2 regions of the Bradyrhizobium australafricanum genome follow, and region 1 is predicted to be linked to the other one. Evidence: riboswitches for the same ligand, from Rfam matches in the RefSeq annotation. Region 1 holds a riboswitch; the other holds the start of a gene.
The links. Region 1 has a riboswitch for ZMP and ZTP ahead of J6525_RS21725 (bifunctional 5,10-methylenetetrahydrofolate dehydrogenase/5,10-methenyltetrahydrofolate cyclohydrolase). Riboswitches for the same ligand answer to the same signal wherever they lie in the genome.
Positions count from the first base shown of each region.

Region 1 (5,615 bases):
ACGTTAACGCAAACAAGGCGAAATGTTCGGTCGTGACGGCGAGCCGCCTCTAATTCCCGGCATCTCGAAAAAGTGACCGCGAATTGACTTGTCGGGTGAACCGTAACGGCCGGACAGGAACTAACTAATAAACCAGCCGTTAGCGGGAGCGCGGACAGCGTCCGGGTGATCATGCGCAGACGATGAAATCGCCCGCGCGATGACTGATGTCGTCGCGCCGAGATGAACCGCGCCCTGCTGCGCGGGGGGAGCTACCAAAATGCCTGTGGCGCGTTATTTCCTGTTCGTTGGTGGAGTGCTGCTCGCGCTGCTCTTCGTCGTCAATGCCATCGTGCCGCAGGAGGCCGTGGTCGCCGGTCAGAACCAGGGACTGTCGTCGCCGGGCGTCGATAAGACCATGGTGCGCATCAAGTCGACCCAGAAATTGCCCGAGCGGGTGGTCTACGACACCAATTTGCCGACCATTGTTCCGGCGCAGGTCAACGCGGTCGCCGCGGCAATCCCGTCGGCTACGGGCGATGCGTCGGCGCAAGCCCGCGTCCGCAATACGTTCGCCCAGTTCATTCCGCCGGAGAAGGCTGATGCGCAGAAGGTCGCGGCCGAGGCAAAGCCGGCCGAGCAGCCGGCGCAGGCCCAGTCTCAGGCGCCGAAGAAGCGCAAAGTCGCGCGCTACCATGCGCATCCCCAGCAGCCGATGCGGCTGGCGCAGCCCGGCATGTATCAGCCTTACCGCGTCGCGCAGCAGCAGCGCATGGGCTTCTTCGGTGGCTTCGGCACCTGGTAAGAAAAGGCTGCCGCAGCCGGCAATCGATCCGCCGCCGCAAACACTTGCGGCGGCATTTTCATGTCCGCGATCAGGCACGTCGCCGGATGCGCGAAGGCGTCCGAGCGCCGCCCGCTACCTTTCGCGCGGCAGGCGCGGAATCTTGTCCGCGAAGCCGTTGTAGCAGGTCAGCCGCTCGTCCTCTTCCTTCACGAAGCGGCAATCGTTGACGCCCTTGGCCGGGGCAGCCTTCGGCTTCGGCTGCGGCTTGAAAATCTCGTCGTAGCAGATCAGCCGCTCCTTGGTGGCGTCGTCGATGTCCTGACAGGCCTGAAGCTTCTGAGCGACCGATTGCGGCTTGCCGGGCGCGGCAGGCTTCTCGCCCTTCTTGGCGGCCGACTTCTTGCCGACCTGGACCAGCGGCTTGTCGCCGACCATCGGCTGCGAGGTCGCCGCCGCCGGCTTGTCTGCGTCGGCGGGGGCCGGCGTGGTGCCTTGGGCAAGCGCGGCAGCCGGGCAGAAGAGCGCCAGCGCGAGGATGATATGTCTCATGTCGAAAATGTCCGAAATGGCGTGATGACCGGAAGGATGGCGCCGGGGATCGGAAAAGCCCGGCAAGCGCCGAGACTTAACGCAAGTCTTGCCCGAATCCTACCCCCAGAGGTGACCCGCCCGGCACCGATCCACCGGCAAAAGTGAGGGCAATTCGTCGCCGTTCGACCCGCGGGAGAGCGTGAATTGCCTTTGCCCGGCGGGGCGGCTATGACCACGCCATCTGCGCGACTGGCGCTTGGATGGACCACCATCGGGGAGCGCAGAGACTGAACGCCGCGCGCCTGGGCACCGCTTCGAAACGGAGGTGCCATGACGGCGAACATTCTCGATGGGCATGCACATGCCCAAATTGTCATCGACAAGATTGCTGGCGAACTCGACCGGCTGCCCCGCGCGCCGGGGCTTGCGGTCGTGCTGGTCGGCTGCGACCCGGCGAGCCAGATCTATGTGCAGAGCAAGGTCAGGATGGCCGAGCGGCTCGGCCTGCGCGGCGAGGTCGCACGACTGCCGGATGATGCCAGCGAATCCGATCTGCTTGCCAGAGTAGAGGCGCTCAATGCGCGCGACGATATCGACGGCATCCTGGTGCAGCTGCCGTTGCCGGCGCATATCGACGCCTTGCGCGTGATGGCGGCGGTCGATCCCGCCAAGGATGTCGACGGCCTGCACGCCCTGAACGCCGGCCGGCTGTTTCACGGCGATGACGCGCTGGTGCCGTGCACGCCGCTCGGCTGTCTCCGGCTGATCAAGTCGGTCCGATCAGACCTCACCGGCGCCCATGCCGTGGTGATCGGCAGCTCCAACATCGTCGGCAAGCCGATGGCCGCGTTGCTGCTGCAGGAGCACGCGACCGTGACGCAGACCCATATCCACACCCGCGGCATCAGCAGGATCTGCCGCGAGGCCGACATCCTGGTGAGTGCGGTGGGCAAGGCCGGCCTCGTGCGCGGCGACTGGATCAAGCCGCAGGCCATCGTCATCGACGTCGGCACCACGCGCGTCGAGAAGCCGGACGGCGGCTATGCGGTGTACGGCGACGTCTCGTTCGACGAGGCGGTGCAGGTCGCCGGCGCGATCACGCCGGTGCCGCGCGGCGTCGGCCCGATGACGATCGCCTGCCTGATGGAGAACACGCTGAAGGCGGCAAAGGCGAGGGCGGCCCGGCTGCAATAGCGCGGGATACCTGCGGCGATATGCGAGCGGCGGGTGTCGCTCGCGCATCACGCGCGAAGTTCATGACGTCCGGGGTAATGGAAAGCCCGCACCATTCGTCTATCGTCGCGCGACGGATGGAGGCGCGCGATGCTGTATGCGGAAGATCTCACCGAGGGGCAGACGTTCAGGCTTGGCAGCTACACGATCGGCGAGGCCGAGATCCTGGAGTTCGCCGGCAAATATGATCCGGTGCCGATCCATGCCGATCCCGTCGCGGCTGCGGCAGGCCCGTTCGGCGGACTGATCGCAAGCGGTTTCAACACCATTGCGATCTATCAGCGGCTCGTCGTGGAGGCGATCTGGACCAAGGTGGCGGGGATCGTCGGGCGGAGCTTCGAGATTCGCCTGCCGAGCCCGGTTCGGCCCGGCGCCACGCTCACCGGCCAATCCCAGATCCAGAAGATCACCATCAGGCCGGAGCGGCGCGACGCTGTCGTGATCTTCAAGACGGAGCTGGTCAATGACGAGCAGCGCCCGGTTCTTGTCCTCGTGCTCGACGCGCTGATCCGCATGCGGCCGGCGGAGCAGGGGCCGGCATAGGCGCGGCCTGAGGGGCATCCCGAAGTCATCCGCCTCGGACGGCCGTCAGCGCTTCTACGTGTTCCCCGCACGCGACCTTGTGGTCGCGCAATGTTGCGGCAATTATGACAAGCCGGCGGCAGAACGGCAGCGCATCAATGACGTCATCATCGACGAGGTCGTGCTGCCCGGTATTTACTTCGTCGATGCGCCGAAGGCATTCGACCCAGACGGATGTGCCGCCGTGAAACGCAGCAAGCAGACGAACGGAGAGATCGAAGCCAGGCGGCGCAAGGCCGAGGAATGGCGCCGCATCCAGGCGCAACGCGCCGCTGAACGGCAACGTCTCCGCGACTACAAGATTGCGCTGGCGCGCGACGAGGTTGCCGTGGATACGACGCGGCTCGCGCCATCGAACAGCTATTCGACTCCCGATTTCGTGCTGCGCGGAACCTATCGACCGGAGCCCTTCATCTGCAAGGACTGCGGCGTTGCCGAGGTCTGGACGCCGTTGCAGCAGAAATGGTGGTACGAGACCGCCAAGGGCGATGTATTTACCGCGGCAGTGCGCTGCCGGGCCTGCCGCAGCAGGGAGCGCGCGCGCAAATCCGCCGCGCGCCGCGTGCACCTGGAAGGGCTCGCAAGGAAGAAGCCTCCAGTCTCGTAGCGATAGGCGTGACTTCAGGGTCGCACTTCAGATCTGATACGCGGGGAACCACCGCGCAGGCGGTCAATGCGTCGCGCGTGCGGAACGTTTCGGTGCCTGATCGGTTCGAGACCTTGAAGCCCCCGATGTGGGGTGCGGGCGGGGAGGAACCAGCCAAGGAAAACTTGTCAAGGAAACCTGTCAAGGAAGCCATCGCGGCCGGAACCAACGAGAAGGAGCAGCGGATGAAACTCAATTCCACGCAAGTCAAGCAGACCATGACGCAACTGAATGCCCAGGTGCTTCCAGACGATCACCCGGCCGTGGCGCAACTGAACAGCGTGTTCGGTGAGCACACATTCTTCGTCGACACCAGCGGGCTCAAGGTGCTCGAACCCGCCCAGACCTCCGACATGCCGGGGCAGACCGGCGAAGTCGTCAGTCTCGCCGAGTGGAGCGATCCGGAGCTGACGTCGCTTCGGCCGCACGAGCCCGAGCCGACCGGCGTGCTCATCGCGCTTGAACCCAGCAAGCACTGAAGCGTTTTCGCGCGCAAGCAAAACGCCACCAAGCAAGGGGATTGAGAGCATGATCCGATTCAATCGGATCATGCTCTTTGTGCTGCATCGCGCGGCACCCGCGATCGGCCGTCCCGATGGCGACGGCCCCGACGTCACATCAAGAGGTGCCGAAAGTCACATGGCAAATCAGCGCCGCCTGCGTATGCATCGGTTTGAGATGGGTATCCAGGCGGTGAGGGGCAGATGGGGATCGTGCGGCGCTGGAGCTCTGACGAGGACGAGAAGCTCAGAGAACTCGCCAAGGCCGGCAAGAACGCTCTCGAGATCAGCAACGAACTGACCCGCAGCGCTTCGGCGGTGCGCCGGCGCGCCGAGGTTCTGTCGGTCCTGATCATGGCAAAGGCGTTTCGCGCGCGCCCCTCGCATGTCGCCACCCATCTCGAGCGGGTCGCGATCGACGCAATCCGCAACCGCCGTCCGTTTCCCGCGGGCGTCGGCCCGAGCACCATTGCCGGAATGATCGAGAAGGGCTGGATCGTCCCGGAGATGGGCCGCCGATACAACGTGACCGATGCCGGCGTGGAGGCGGTGCGGCGGAAGATTCCGAGCGGCTGAAAGGAATGCCGGCTACAGGCCGGGCGCGCCATGCCGAAGCGGCTTACGCATGCGGTGGGGAAGGCGGACCATTCGCGACCGAATGCAAGATTTCGCGCCCGAGACGGACGCCCCATCCGTTCAATCATCGGGGGCGCGACGACCTGCGGCCTCTTTGTGTCCTCGTCAGCCCACCGATCTGATTGCGCCGATGCTCAACGCCCAGCTAGCCCAAACCGACCGATACCAACGTTTCGCCGATCTCGCTGTCGCCGTCGGTGACGCGATCGATGCGATCGCCGGGTTGAATTCGGCCCAACGTACCGACGTGGACTTCCTCGAACGCGAATTCATCCCGGCGCTGGGGCTCAATGATGAACTGCTTCATGAGCAGCCGCCGGAACTGGCGCCGAGCTTCGGCAAGGGCCTCCACCTTTGGCAATACCCGAACCAGCTTGCGCCATACCTCGCCTGGCTTGCGCGCAATTCGTCCGGCGTCTCCTCGTACATGGAGATCGGCTGCCGCTGGGGCGGCATGTTCATCCTGGTGACGGAGTGGCTCAGGAACAGCGGCGCCGACCTCAAGACCGTGATTGCACTCGATCCGATCGCGCCGACGCCCTTTATCTCGACTTATTTCGATCTGCTGCAGCAGCAGGCCGCTATCGAGCCGATCTACATGCAGGATTTTTCGACCTCGCCGCTGGTCGGTGCGCATGTCGACCGGCTGAAGCCCGACTTCGTCTTTATCGACGGCGATCACAGCCTGCGCGGTGCGCTACAGGATCATCTGCTGGTGCGT
Region 1 is NZ_JAGKJL010000023.1:118,473-124,087, forward strand. Features, by position in the region: gene J6525_RS21710 (hypothetical protein) at 1-53, shown strand, start outside; gene J6525_RS21715 (hypothetical protein) at 260-784, shown strand; gene J6525_RS21720 (hypothetical protein) at 899-1,315, opposite strand; ZMP/ZTP riboswitch at 1,533-1,612, shown strand; gene J6525_RS21725 (bifunctional 5,10-methylenetetrahydrofolate dehydrogenase/5,10-methenyltetrahydrofolate cyclohydrolase) at 1,628-2,491, shown strand; gene J6525_RS21730 (MaoC/PaaZ C-terminal domain-containing protein) at 2,621-3,073, shown strand; gene J6525_RS47275 (zinc-ribbon domain containing protein) at 3,132-3,719, shown strand; gene J6525_RS21740 (hypothetical protein) at 3,944-4,237, shown strand; gene J6525_RS21745 (SANT/Myb-like DNA-binding domain-containing protein) at 4,463-4,834, shown strand; gene J6525_RS21750 (class I SAM-dependent methyltransferase) at 5,025-5,615, shown strand, end outside.

Region 2 (5,615 bases), on a different contig from region 1:
GCAGGTCGAGCGCATCCTTCATCTCGTCGAAGGAGGGCGGTACGCCGGCCTCTTTCAGACGTTCATTGATGAAACGCAGTAGTTCGTACTGTTTGCGCGTGAGCATCTCGAGTATTCCCCCGGTTGATAGCGTCGTTCGATTCCGAGACTCTTCTGGTGGGGCCTGCAGGCCGGGCCTGACCTCATGAGCATGCGCTCGATGCACCTGCTTCCACGCGGCTTCCCGATTGTAGACACCAGTACTAGAAACAAATCATGAACGGACACTATATGTTCGATATGTGTTCCGCAACCACTTAATTTCCGGTGAACGTGTCGGGCAACGCACAATCGGCGGGGCGCGAAAACCCTATTCGGGCAGTGTCAGGATCTCGCATTCGCTGCCTTCGACGGCCGCCGCCGCGAACGGCGGGCGCACGAGAAGTGCCCGTGCCGCAGCGAGATTCCCGAGCAACGACGAGTCCTGCTGCGTCACCGGCGTTGCGATCAACGTGCCGTCCTCGCGCGCTTCGAGCCGTGCACGCAGATAGTCCTCGCGCTGGTCGTTGGCGGCGAGGTCGCGGCCGAGCAGGGCGCTCGTGCGGCGATGATGAATCACTTTCCGGCCGCTCAGCGCCCGAATCAACGGCACCAGGAACAGGAAGGCGCAGACATAGGACGACACCGGATTGCCGGGCAGGCCGATCACCCGCATCGCGCCGAGCCGGCCATGCATCATCGGCTTGCCGGGCCGCATCGCAATCCGCCAGAACGTCATGTCGACGCCCTCGGCTTCCAGCGACCGCTTGACGAGATCGTGGTCGCCGACCGAGGCGCCGCCTGTCGTGATCAGGACATCGGCACCGGCCTCGCGCGCCCGGCGGATGCCCGCCGTGGTCGCCTCCACCGTGTCGGCGGCAACGCCGAGGTCGACGGTCTCGGCGCCCTCGGCGCGCGCCAGCGCTCGCAGCGCGTAGCCGTTGGAATAGACGATCTGGCCGGGGCCGGGCTGCGAGCCCGGCATCACCAGCTCGTCGCCGGTCGCCAGCACCGCGACCTTCGGGCGGCGGCGCACCGCAAGTTCCGGATAGTTCATGGCGGCCGCCAGCGACAGCGCGCGGTCGGACAGGCGGCTGCCGCCGGCGAGCAGCACCTCGCCCGCACGGAAGTCGACCCCAGCCGGGCGGATGTGCCGCCCGACGCTGGCGGCCTCAGTGATCGTGATGTGGTCGCCGTCGACGGCGGTGTCCTCCTGGATGATCACCGCGTCGGCGCCATTGGGGATCACGCCGCCGGTGAAGATCCGCACCGCCTCGCCGGCGCCGACCGTCCGCTCGAACGGCCGGCCGGCGGCGACTTCGCCGATCACCTTGAGCCGGGCCTTTAGATCAGCCGCATCGGCGGCGCGCACCGCATAGCCGTCCATCGCCGACATCGGCTGCGGCGGCTGGGTGCGGAGCGCCGCGAGGTCGTGCGCAAGCGTGCGGTGGTAGGCGGCATCGAGCGCGACCATCTCCTCCGGCAGCGGTTCGGCGCCGGCGAGGACGGCGGACAGGGCATCGGCAACCGGCATCAGGGCCACGCTCAGAGCTCCTCAATTCTTAATGTTCAAATTCCAAGTGCGGTCAAAGCCCTTGCCACGTCATCCGTCGACGTCACGTGGATAGCATGAAGGCCGCGCGCCCGCGCACCTTCGATATTGGCGGCCAGGTCGTCGAAGAACAGGATCCGCGACGCCGGCACGCCGATGGCTTTTACCACATGATCGTAGGCCTCGGCGTCGGGTTTGCGGAAGCCGATGCTCGAGGACAGGAAGACGTTGCGGAAATGGCTGAGCAGCTCGGCATGGGTGACCGAGAAATGCGCGACATGGGCCGGATTGGTGTTGGAGAAGGCGTAGAGCGGCATCCGCTCGGCGGCCGCCGCGAGCAGCGGGGCGATGCCCGGCATCTCGCCGGTGAAGATCGCATTCCAGCCTTCGAGGAACTGGGCGTCCGTGATGTTGATGCCGAGCGTCCGGCGCAGGCTTTCGAAGAACGCCGCGTCGTCGATCCGGCCGATCTCGTGATGCTTGAAACTGTCGTCGACGACAAAGCGCGTGGCGAGCTCGGCGGGCGCACAGCCGGCATGCTGCGCCCAGTGCGCCATCACCTTGTCAAAGTTGATGTCGAGCACGACGCGGCCGATATCGAACAGCAGCACGTCGACGGAGTTGGGAGAGAATTGCGAGGTCATTGCATGAAACCGTGTACGAGAATTGCGGGCAGGCGGCAATGTCCTCGATTTCAGTGACCGGTGTGTGGATTGTACGTGGCGTTGCATTCATCGCGAGACTGTTCCCGCGCACACCACCGTCGTCCCGGCGAAGGCCGGGACCCATAACCACCGCATTTGATCAGGAACGGGATCGTGGCCCCAGCGTCGCGCAACAATTGAGATTTGGGGTAATGGGTCCCGGCCTTCGCCGGGACGACGGCGGGTGTCGTCGCTTGTGCGTCAAACATCCGCATTCTCGCGACATGATCTGTCCGAGCCTTGCTCTTTTCACCCTATATTTTGCTGCGGGGCTTGGCTTGCCGCGTCGGGCAACTCAGTGGCACGCACGCACTAGCTTTCAGCGCACCAAGCGACTTGATGCTTGCCGCGGCCTGACGCCCGCCGGCGGCTTGGTGCCCGCCGGCGTCGCTCTCACATCCTGGACAGCGCCAGGCCGAGGTAACCGATCAGCGCACCGGTGCTGAGAATGATGACGACGAGCGCCTGTTCCGAGCGTGCTTGCAAGGTTTTCCGGGTCACGGCGTTGGACGCTCCGTCTTCGAGATCATGCGGTCCAACGAACAGCATCAATTTCCGTTCCGGTCCTTCCCCCGGGAACCTTCACGACCTGCCGAGTGACGCGACGAATGCGGAACAGGAATGCGGGTCGGCCGCCTATGAGGGCGGTGCGATCCCCGGAACGGGGAAAGCGCGGCACATCTCGACGCTGTTCGACCTCAGTCGCTTGACGACCGCTGCATCGCCCTTCGACCGGAGGGATTCCGCAATGAGTTCGGCGATCAGGCGCATTTCGGGCTCGCCCATGCCGCGCGTGGTCGCCGCCGGCGTCCCGAGGCGAATGCCGCTCGGCTTGAGCGGCGGACGCGGATCGTCGGGAATGATCTGCTTGTTTGCGGTGATCCCGACGGCGTCGAGGATGTTCTCGGCCGCGCCGCCGTCCACGCCGACGCTGGCCACCGTATCCACAACCATCATGTGATTGTCGGTTCCGCCGGTGATCAACGTCATGCCGCGTTCCATCAACGCTTCGGCCAGGACCTTCGCGTTGCGCATGACCAGTCTTGCATAGGCCTGAAAATCGGACGTCGATGCCTTCTTCAGCGTGACCGCGGTTCCGGCCACAACGTTCATGTGCGGACCTCCCTGCAGCCCCGGGAACACCGACGCGTCGATCTTGCCGGCGAACTCCCGGCGACAGAGAACGATGCCGCCGCGCGGCCCGCGAAGCGTCTTGTGCGATGTCGTCGTCATCACGTCGAAACCCGCATCGAGCGGATTGCGCAAGGCATTGCCGGCGATCAGGCCGCCGTAATGGCTGACGTCGGCCATGGTCAGTGCACCCACCTCATCGGCGATGCTCTTGAAGGACGCATAATCCAGATCGCGCGGATAAGAGCTGTAGCCGCACAGCACCAGCTTCGGGCGGACGTGCCGGGCCATGGCGCGGAGCTTATCGAAATCGATGGCGCCGCCGTTTGACGGCTGCGTCTTGTAGCGGGCGAAGTTGAAGAGCCGCCCCATGTGCGACACCGGCGCGCCATGGGTGAGATGGCCGCCGTGTGACAGGTCCATCGCCAAGATCGTATCGCCGGGCTGCAGCAGGCCGAGATACACGGCCTGGTTCATCGGCGACCCGGACAGAGGCTGAACGTTGGCATGTTCGGCGCGAAACAGCGCGCAAGCGCGCTGTCGGGCAAGGTTCTCTATCTGGTCGGTAAATTCCTGGCCGCCGTAATAGCGGCGTCCCGGATAGCCCTCGGAATACTTGTTGGTGAACACCGATCCCAGCAGCTCGAGAACCTCGGGATAGGTGTAGTTCTCCGACGGAATCAGCTCGACGCCGTCTTGCTGGCGGCGCTCTTCGCCCTCGAGTGCAAGGGCAACTTCGGAATCGTTGAGGTGGAGTTCATTGCGGAATGACGGCATGGTCCGGGCTCCCTAAGACGCTGGATCATCAGCTGAACGGGTTGCCCAGGCGAACGGCGTTGGAACCCTTCGCGCTTCACCGTGGTCAATTCCACGTAAGCTCGCCAGTCGCGCGAGGGGCGAATGAGCTTGCGAAGCTCATCGCGAGCGGAAGGCTATCCAATCCCCGGCCGGCTCGCAAGGGTTGGTTGCTGGCGCCGCCGCGGGTCAGCGCTCGCCGAGATCGATCTGCGTCAGGATGCCTTGCCGCAGCGCGAGGCGGACCAACTCGATATCGGTGCCGACGCCGAGCTTGTCCTTGATAAGGGAATGCAGGTTCGCGACCGTCTTGGGACTGAGGTGCAGCGCCTCGGCGATCTCCTCGGTGGTGTTTTCTGCGAGCAGCATGCGCAGCACCTCGAATTCCCGCGCGGTCAGGAGGTCGGCTGCCTTGGTCTCGCCGGCAAGGTGGCTGAGCGCGAGCTCGTGGTCGATATCCGGGCTGATCGCGATCTTGCCCGACAGCGCATCCATCACGGCGTGCACCAGCGTCTCCGGCGGGCTGGTCTTGGTGACATAGCCGCTCGCGCCGGCGCGGATCGCCTGCACGGCAAAGGCCGCGTTCTGGTGCATGGTGAACACCAGGATTTTTGCACGCCTGTCCCACTGCCGGAGGCGGCGGATGGCCTCGATGCCGCCGATGCCGGGCATCGACAGGTCCATGATGACGAGGTCGGGCCCGGTCTCCTTGTAGAGGCGGTAGGCCTCGACGCCGTCGGAGGCTTCGGCGACGACGCTGAGGCCCGGCTGCTTCTGCAGCATCGCCCGGTAGCCTTCCCGAACGACGGCGTGGTCGTCGACCAGCATGATGGTGCGCGCCGTATGGCTCATGCCGCACGCTCCACCACCGGTGCGGCCGCTCGGCTAACCGCGACGGGAACGATGACGCGGAGCGAGGAGCCGTTGGGCTGTCCGGTCTCGAAGCTGAGCCGCCCGCCCAGCGCGGCGACCCGTTCGCGCATGCCGAGCAGGCCGAGGCCGGACCTGAGTTGGGAATCGCCTTTGGGATCGGGATCGCCGGGCTGGCCGTCATCGTCGATCGCGAGCACGATCGCGCTGTCGCCGCCGCCGGGCGCCGCCTCGCGCATCTCAAGCCGCAGCATCACGCGCGTGGCGCCGGCATGCTTGGCGGCGTTGGTGAGCGCCTCCTGCACGATGCGGTAGAGATTGGCGCTGACGGAGGCGACAAGGCGCTCGAACGATCCCGATATGGTGATCTCGAACCGTGGCTGTCCGCGGCTGCGGCCGTTCCAGCCGGCGACCAGGCCCTCGAGGCTGGCCGCAAGTCCGAGTTCGTCGACATCGGGCGGGCGGAGCCGGAAGAGGGCGCCGCGCAACGTCTCCATCATGTCGGTCGCTGTCCGCGCGATGCCGTCGCATTCGGCGAGCAAAGG
Region 2 is NZ_JAGKJL010000042.1:50,452-56,066, forward strand. Features, by position in the region: gene lexA (transcriptional repressor LexA) at 1-106, opposite strand, end outside; gene J6525_RS30735 (molybdopterin molybdotransferase MoeA) at 350-1,561, opposite strand; gene J6525_RS30740 (HAD family hydrolase) at 1,588-2,214, opposite strand; gene J6525_RS30745 (hypothetical protein) at 2,668-2,823, opposite strand; gene glyA (serine hydroxymethyltransferase) at 2,911-4,182, opposite strand; ZMP/ZTP riboswitch at 4,219-4,304, opposite strand; gene J6525_RS30755 (response regulator transcription factor) at 4,390-5,052, opposite strand; gene J6525_RS30760 (sensor histidine kinase) at 5,049-5,615, opposite strand, start outside.
Region 2: linked by a shared signal. The riboswitch ahead of glyA (serine hydroxymethyltransferase) and the one ahead of J6525_RS21725 (bifunctional 5,10-methylenetetrahydrofolate dehydrogenase/5,10-methenyltetrahydrofolate cyclohydrolase) in region 1 are both predicted to bind ZMP and ZTP.